One region of the Microbulbifer hydrolyticus genome, then DNA from elsewhere that is predicted to be linked to it. Evidence: predicted binding sites of a transcription regulator. Region 1 holds the regulator's gene; the other holds the start of a gene.

Region 1 (4,417 bases):
TGCCAGGCCGGCCAGCGCTACGCGATACAGGCTCTGCAACAGGTCATCCACCTGCAATTGCTCCCCGGGAGACTCTGCGAGCTGGGCCTGGCGACGACTCAGCTCCTGATCCAGACTCTCCGTAAAAGGCGTTAGAAAGCGCTCGAATACTGCCTGTATCAGCTCCTTTTTCGAACCGAAATGGTAGTTCACTGCCGCCAGGTTGACGCCTGCTGTACTGGTAATGGTTCGCAGAGAAGTCTCGGTAAACCCCCGCTCGGCAAAAAGCACCTCGGCGGCATCCAGTATACGGTTGACGGTATCCAGCTGACTCATACCCTGCTCACAGTAATTCAAACCAACAATTAAAACGTTTGTTTAAGTGCTGAGACTAGCATAGTCGCCCCCTCTCGCAATAGCTGGAACATTCCCCTCGCTTCGCGCGCAAGACGCCTTCTGACAATCCGATCACCTTCACAGCAACAACACCAAAAGCGAATCCGCGCGACTTTCGCGACCTGTCAGTTACCAAGCCACCGCATCGCACACTAGATTGAAAACAAGGGCTCGTACGCGCGCCATAATTCATTAACCCGGGAGGGCTGCATCATGGCAAGAATTGCTCCTGAGATTGGCAGCTGGTTTGAAAACTTTGACAGCGGAGACCTGTTTGAGGTGGTCGCAGTAGACCACCCCGGCCGCACCATCGAGATTCAGTATCTCGACGGGACACTGGGTGAGATCGACTTCCAGAGCTGGCCGCGGATGCCGGTCATTGGCGCCGCGGAACCGGAAGATGCGAACGCCGGTTACGGCACACTGGCAGAAGAAATGCAGGACGCTGAAGATGGGGGTTATCGGAGCCCCATTTTGTCCCCGGCGCAAAGCGCGATCGACAGGCTTGAAGGAGAGTCTTTTCCCGGCACCGACGAAGGTTTTTAACGGGAACCAATGAAACGCTCATACCGAACGTGAGCGGCAATCTAGCGGATACCGGATCAGGCGTCGCCATTTCGAATGTGTTCGATAATGATCTCCGCCGCCTCTTCTACGGTATCCACCAGGGTGAACAGGTCGAGATCGCCCGCATCGATACAGCCTCGCTCAAGCACGGTGTTTACCATCCAGTCTACCAGCCCCGCCCAGTAACGCTTGCCCACCAGTACAATCGGAAAGTGTCGTACTTTCTGGGTCTGTACCAGAGTCAAGGCTTCAAACAGTTCGTCCATGGTGCCGTATCCGCCGGGCATGGCAATGAACCCGACGGCGTGTTTGACGAACATGAATTTGCGTACAAAAAAGTAACGGAAGTTCAGATTGATATCCAGGTAGGCGTTGGGCACTTGCTCGAACGGCAGCTCTATATTCAGCCCGATCGATGCGCCACACTGGGTAAACGCACCGCGATTGCTCGCTTCCATAATTCCCGGCCCGCCGCCGGTCATGACTGGCACACCCTCGCTCGCCAAGAGCTCGCCGAGGCGCACCGCTTGCTGGTACTCAGCAGCTTCTTCGGGAAATCTCGCACTTCCGAAAACGGTAACCGCACCCTTCAGGGTAATCAGGCGCTCTATTCCATCTACGAGCTCAGATTGAATACGCAGCACGCGCCACGCTTCCGGCATTTTTGCATCCAGCATATGCCTTCTCCTTATCGCTATTCGCGGCTTGTTCTGACCGCCACTCTTTCGCCGCAGACATAAAATTCCACAAGTCTCCCCAAGTCTAGCAGTAATCGGCTCGTGCCCCTTAAGATTGCGCACCCGCCAAATCTGTATATAATCACAGCACCTGTATAAAAACACAGACTCAGGGAATACGGGTATACGGGAACACTGACATAACAGGAACGAGCCCATGACAAACCTTACTGCGCGCCAGGCCCAGGTACTCGAGTTGATCAAAACTTACCTGGACGACACCGGATACCCGCCCACCCGAGCGGAAATTGCAAAGCAGCTCGGCTTCCGCTCACCCAACGCGGCGGAAGAACATTTGAAAGCGCTGGCGCGCAAAGGTGCGATCGAAATGGTCGCCGGTGCGTCACGCGGCATCCGGATACCGGACTACCAGAGCGGGCTTCCGATCGTCGGTCGCGTGGCCGCCGGCAACCCGATACTGGCGGAAGAAAACATCGAGGAATACTGTGAGATCCCCGCTGAGTTTTTTCACCCACCCGCCGACTACCTGCTTCGGGTTCACGGTATGAGCATGAAAGATGCCGGCATACTCGATGGCGACCTGCTCGCGGTTCAACGCACCGATAACATCCGCAACGGGCAGATCGTGGTGGCACGCATTGAAGATGAAGTGACGGTCAAGCGCTTCAAACGCCGGGGCAATCAGGCGACCATACAGCTGATGCCGGAGAATGAAGAGTTTGACGTGATTGAAGTGGATATGCGCGACAGAAGCTTCGCAATCGAGGGCCTCGCGGTTGGCGTGATCCGCCAGAACCCGGTGTAAACAAAAACGGGCAGTCGATCGTCAGATGGCTATTGCGATTGCTTAAGACATAAAAAAACAGGGCTCAGGGCCCTGTTTTTTTATGCATCCAATATGGAGATCTGCCGGCCGCTTGCGACTCAGCAGGTGCCGGGGTTTAGTGGATCGTGTGCTCGGTAATATCCACTTCTTCCTCCTCAAAGGGTTCCGGCTCCAGGTCGTTGATCTCCTGTACCGCCTCAATGCCCGCTTCCAGCATGGCGCGCGCTATGGTCACCTTGTGCTCACGCAGGAACTCGAGACTCTCGGCAGAAAAATGGATACGCACCAACGGATCGTCCTTGTGACCTGCGCGTCGCAACGCCACATCACCATTGGACAACTCGATGATTTCGTAGGTCTCAGAAGACATTCATTTCTCCACAAACTTCCCAGGAACCGCGTGCCAGGCACCGCACAATTTGGGGCAGTGTAACACAGGGAGAAGTGATTAATCAGCGGACACGGCCCCTGACCATGGACGCCATAGGGCCCCAGAGTTCGCACCGGCCGAAGCGGCCAACCTTCACCACTCCTCACCATGCGCACGCTGACGCTGCACCAGCTCATTGAGAGCGCGAAGCCACTTTTCCAGCGCTTCATGGCCAAGCGGTTCTGGCGCGCGCCGATCGAGCTGCTGTAGAGGGATGAGGCTTTGCCCCCCCGCCGCGTCGACCGCGGAAGCGGCGGGCTGCTGAGCGGTACCCGTGGCCGGTTGCCACAGGGCCTGCCAGGCTGCCGCCATCGACTGAAACCAACTATCCGGGTTTTCGGCGAGGCTCACCAGCTCGTTCACCTCAGCACTGAATTTGCCTCTGGCGGAGACCAGCTGCGCCAGCGCGTGTGCGGTTTCCGGCTCGCCGCCCGGACCAAACCCCAACTGCAGCTGTTGCCCCTGCTCCGCGAGAAACGCCTTATAGGCACGCCACAGCTGGAGCAGCGCTGCTTCGTGCTGGGCGCTCTCGTACAGGGCCTGCTGACTGCCTGCCCCCTCTGGCGAGGCCAGAGAGTGCAGAATCAGCTGGGCTTTTCGCAGCGCCGACGCCACTGCGCAGGTATATGGATTGCTCACCGGTCTACCTACTTGGCGGGCGCTTTTTTAGAGGGCGCCTTTTTCGCGGCGGCCTTCTTTTTCGCCGGTGCTTTTTTCTTCGCAGCAGCTTTTTTCTTGACTGCCGGTTTCTTCTTCGCCGGCTCTTCTACCTGCCACTTGCCGTCGCGATAGAACGCTTTCCAACCGGTTGCCTTGCCCTCTTCCTCAGACTGCACGTACTGTTCCTGGGTCTTGCGGCTGAAGCGCACCACGGTGTCGCGGCCTTCATTGTCTTCCACAGGCGCCGAGAACAGGAAGCTGTACTTCGGATCAATCTCGTCTTTGTGCGGCAACAGTTCCTTGATCAACGGCGCACGGGTCTCCCGGTTTTTCGGGAACTGGCTCGCTGCGAGGAACAGTCCTGAGGCGCCATCGCGAAGAATGTAGGTATCTTCCACCTTCTCGCACGGAAGCTCGGGCATCGGAACCGGGTCCATTTTCGGCGGTGCCGGCTGGCCACTTTTCAACAGTTTGCGGGTATTTTTACAGGTCTCGCTGGTGCAACCGAAATACTTGCCGAAACGGCCCGATTTCAACTGCATGTCCGCACCGCATTTGTCGCACTCGATCACCGGGCCGTCATAACCCTTGATCTTGAATGTGCCCTTCTCCACCTCAAACCCGGGGCAATCCGGGTTATTACCGCAAATATGCAATTTGCGATGCTCGTCCACCAGGTAGCTGTCCATGGCGGTACCGCATTTGCCGCAACGGCGTTTTTCGCGCAGCTGCCGGGTTTCCGCATCCTCGTCCTTGTCCGCGTCAACCGCTTCCTCACCGGACACCAGGTTCATGGTGTTGGTGCAACGCTCTTTGGGCGGCAGTGCATAGCCGGAACAGCCAAGGAAAACCCCGGTAGAA
Region 2 (4,417 bases), 810 kb from region 1:
CAAACGCCGCCAGCACCAAAACCATCAATGCTGCACCGGCCGAGCGTAAATACAGGATTACGATCGCCGTGACCAGACCACAGATGGTGCCTACCCCAAGCCCGCCAAAAAACAGCGCCGAAAAATACACCGCAAAATTGCCTGCACCGGTCACCGTTTCGCCGGTGGCCACGGAGCCTTCCACCACACTGTGCGTTGCGATGCCCAGCACAAATGAAAAAAGCACAATGGCTACCGCGTCATTGAACAGGCTCTCGCCCTCGATCAGCGTCAGTAGCTCTTCACTGGCGTGACTCTGGCGCATTCGCACAACAATCGATACCGGGTCCGTCGCTACCAGAATGGCTCCAGTGAGAAATGCGGCAAGCCAGGGAAAACCGGAGGGGTGATAAATACCGTAGTAAATCAGTGCAGCGGTGATCACTGCGCAGATCAGTGCACCGATGGTGGCGAGTAATAAAATCGGCCCCAGCCAGCGGAACAGAATATCTGGATCAATCCTCCAAGCGGATTCAAAAATCAGTACGGGCAGGATGACGAAAAACACCAGCTGATGCAGGTTCTCCGCGCGCAGTCCCGTATCGTAATCAATCACCGGCAACAGCATGCCGGCAAGCACCCCGGCGATCAGGCAGCCGAGCGTATTATCCCGCTTCAGCAGCCGGGCGATGCCCAGACCGACTACGGCAGCCAAAGCCATATACAGGCCCTGACCTACAAGAGTGATCACCCCTTCCATGGTTTGCTCCCGCTGCCTGGTTTACTGTGCGCCGCGATCCGACGCGATCACGGATTTCGGAGCCACCGCCGGTACAAGCTCAGACAATGGCACCGGCATACCGCGCTCATTGATCACTTCCACATGGGAACGCTGCAACATCCGTGGCTCCGGCACGCCACAGGAGTGCGCAATGGTACCCACTTCGTATTCCATATTGTGTGCGTAATGGTAGACCCGCTCCGCTTTATCCATGGGGTCCAGGCCCTGCTGCAGGTCCGGGTTGTGGGTGGTAACACCAGTGGGGCAGGTATTTTTGTTGCACTGCATCGCCTGGATACACCCCAGGGCAAACATAAAACCCCGCCCGCAGTTCACGAAGTCGGCGCCCATGGCCAGTGCCCAGGCCACCATTGAGGGCGTGAGCAATTTGCCCGCGCAAATAATTTTGATACGTTCACGCAATCCGTACTGGGAAAGCAGGTCGACCACCAGCGGCAGGCTGCGGTTAATCGGCAGGCCCATATAATCCATCAGGCTCTGGGGGGCTGCACCGCTGCCGCCATCGGCGCTGTCGATGGTGATGAAGTCCGGGGCGGATTCCGGGCCACGCTGCAGGATCGCTTCACACAGGTCATGTAACCAGTCGCTGCTGCCAATCACACACTTGAAGCCAGTAGGCTTGCCGGTGACCTCGCGGATGCGGTTGATCATATCCAGCAGACCGTCCACGTCACTGAACTCCGGGTGCCCGTTGGGGCTGATGGAGTCCATCCCCACTGGAATTCCACGCACATGGGCAATTTCCGGCGTGACCTTGATGCCCGGCAGGATGCCACCTTTGCCCGGCTTGGCGCCCTGGGACAGCTTCAGCTCGAACATTTTCACCTGCTCGTGTGCCGCCACCGTCTTCAGTTTGTCGTCAGAGAGCAAACCGTCCTCGTCCCGTACCCCGTACTTGGCAGTGCCAATCTGAAATACGATGTCACAACCGCCGGAGAGGTGGTGGGAGGACAGGCCGCCCTCCCCCGTGTTTAGCCAGATACCGGCCTTGGCGGCCCCTCTGGAAAGCGCCGTTACCGCAGGTACCGAAAGCGCGCCAAAGCTCATCCCGGAAATATTGAAAATGGAACGGGTGGTATAGGGCCTGCGGGCCACACCTTCGCCGACAGTCACTTCCCGCGGCGGCACTGCGTTCTTGGCCAGGGTGGGAAAGGGGTGATTGAGGAACAGGATATCGCCAGGCTGATTCAGTGGCCGGGTGGACCCAAAAGCAACGGTGGAATCGACGTTCTTGGCGGCGCGGTAAACCCAGCTGCGCTGGGCACGGTTGAACGGCATCTCTTCCCGGTCCAGAGTGAAAAAGTACTGGCGGAAGAACTCACCCAGATGCTCAAACTGATAGCGGAAACGGCCCAGCACGGGAAAGTTGCGCCGGATGGCCTGCTTGGTCTGGCTCACGTCAGACAGGTACAGGTACACCACGTAGAGTACGAACACCACCAGCCCGAAGGCAAACAGCATCGCGAACGCCTGCAATATATTGACCGCAAAATCATGAATAGCGGCAACAGCCTGAAGATCCATTCCCTTTTCCCTGCTCTGAATATGTTTGCGCGCAAACCAATACTATCTGGTCATTGTATGTGCTAGCAGCCGGCCTTGCACAGCCCCGGCTGCAGCAATAAACTGTACAAATATACAGCCTGCAGAGACAGCCGTGGCCAACGAGTCCCCAACCAACCAGTCCCGGGCCCACAAGGGCCGCGGTGCCGTCAGTAATCTGGCGGGCCGCTTTGTCGATCAGGTCAGCACCCGCAAGAGCGATGGCTGGCAGTTGGAGCCGGAGGCTCTGGAGCGGATTCACACCACCGCCACCGAAGAAAAGGCCAGGACCATCATTGCCACCAATTCTTCACCGGACCTGCCTTTCAGCCAATCCATCAATCCCTACCGCGGTTGCGAACACGGCTGTATCTACTGCTATGCACGCCCCGCCCACGCCTATATGGACCTGTCGCCGGGACTGGATTTCGAAACCCGCCTGTTTTTCAAACCCAACGCCGCTGAGTTGCTGGAGCAGGCACTGCGCAAAACCAGCTACCGGTGCAGCCCCATCGCTCTCGGGACCAATACCGACCCCTACCAGCCGCTGGAAAAAGACAAACAGATCACCCGGCAGATACTCCAGACCCTGCAGCGCTACCAGCACCCGGTCACCATCGTCACCAAGGGCCAGCTGATTTTGCGCGACCTGCCGCTTCTGGCGGAAATGGCCCAGGATAACCTCGCGCATGTGGCCATCAGTGTGACCACCCTCGACAACGACCTGAAACGCAGGCTGGAACCGCGCACCGCGGGCCCGGCTGCACGCCTGCGAACGATCGAGGCTCTCGCGAATGCCGGCGTCCCCACCGCTGTGATGGCCGCGCCAGTCATTCCCGCACTGAACGATTGCGAGCTGGAAAAAATTCTCGAGAGCGCCCAGAGTGCCGGGGCCATCCACGCCGCCTATATCCTGTTGCGGCTGCCGTTCGAGGTGGCGCCGCTGTTCCGGCAGTGGCTACATGAGCACTACCCGGAGCGCGCAACCCATGTAATGAGCATCGTGCAGCAAAGCCGCGGCGGCAGGGACTACCAGAGTGAATTCAGCCAGCGTCAGCGCGGCACCGGCGTGTTTGCACAGTTGCTGCAGCAGCGCTTTCGCGTAACCTGTCGCAAGCTTGGTCTCAATGAGCGCAAGCTGAACCTGGATTGCAGCCGCTTTTTGCGGCCGCCCCAATCCGGCGATCAGCACACGCTTTTTTGACCCGACCTTTTTTATCGAGACGTTTAACTTGGTACCCTGTTTTGTCTGGCTGGTTTGTTTATCTGATTCGCACCAACAAAGGCACCCTGTATACCGGGGTTACCCGGAATGTGGCACGACGCTTTGAAGAACACGATAGCGGTGGCCCCAGGGCGGCCAAGGCCCTGCGCGGGCGCGGGCCGCTGGAGCTCGCCTTCCAGTGCGCCATGCGCAGTAAATCCGACGCACTAAAACTGGAAGTGGAGATCAAGCGCTGGCCCAAGCGCAGAAAAGAGCAACTGATCGCAACCGGGCCGGCGTTTCTTGTGGAATACCTGGGGCCGGACTACCAGGGAATGCTTGAACCGTCGTAATTGTAGAAGTGACCGCTGTTTTCGGCGCTCGCCTTCAGTAATAACTGCTTCAGACCCGCCACGCTCTCCTCCGCAGAGATCAACGCATTGGGGCCGCCCATATCGGTTTGCACCCAGCCGGGGTGCAGCGCCAGTACCTTGATGCCCTGATCGGCGAGGTCGATGGAGAGGCTTTTTACCACCTGGTTTACCGCGGTCTTGGAGGAACGGTAGATATAGCCACCGCCGGAGTCGTTGTCGTCGATACTACCCACTTTGCTGCTGAGAATTCCGACAACCTTGCGTGCACCAGCGGCCAGTTGCGGATAAAACGTCTCCACCAGTTTGTAGGGCGCGATCGTGTTCGCTTCCAGCACCTTGCGCCACTCTTCTACGTCCACGTTCCCCAGGGCAACGCCTTTCGGGCCATAGTAGCCGGCATTGCTGAGCAGGATATCCAGCGGGCGCCCCTTCAGGTCACTGGCCAACTCCGCCATCTGCTCGTAGTCGGTGACGTCCAGGCTGTGGATTTCAATGTTTTGGTTGGCTGCGGCCAGC

What was found. The regulator LexA, encoded in region 1, represses DNA repair genes until DNA is damaged. The targets are predictions, from matches to a motif close to ACTGTNTNTANANACAGT.
Region 2: a site for LexA is predicted at 2,407-2,424, ahead of GTQ55_RS11690 (PA0069 family radical SAM protein). Genes of this name have one in related genera too.

What each region holds. Positions count from the first base shown of each region.
Region 1 is NZ_CP047491.1:1,936,830-1,941,246, reverse strand. It holds gene GTQ55_RS08185 (TetR/AcrR family transcriptional regulator) at 1-315, opposite strand, end outside; gene GTQ55_RS08180 (DUF6763 family protein) at 589-921, shown strand; gene GTQ55_RS08175 (LOG family protein) at 978-1,619, opposite strand; gene lexA (transcriptional repressor LexA) at 1,837-2,445, shown strand; gene GTQ55_RS08165 (hypothetical protein) at 2,582-2,836, opposite strand; gene GTQ55_RS08160 (DUF6586 family protein) at 2,990-3,535, opposite strand; gene topA (type I DNA topoisomerase) at 3,544-4,417, opposite strand, start outside.
Region 2 is NZ_CP047491.1:2,745,978-2,750,394, forward strand. It holds gene GTQ55_RS11680 (cation:proton antiporter) at 1-739, opposite strand, end outside; gene GTQ55_RS11685 (FMN-binding glutamate synthase family protein) at 761-2,305, opposite strand; gene GTQ55_RS11690 (PA0069 family radical SAM protein) at 2,439-3,527, shown strand; gene GTQ55_RS11695 (GIY-YIG nuclease family protein) at 3,569-3,880, shown strand; gene GTQ55_RS11700 (SDR family oxidoreductase) at 3,853-4,417, opposite strand, start outside.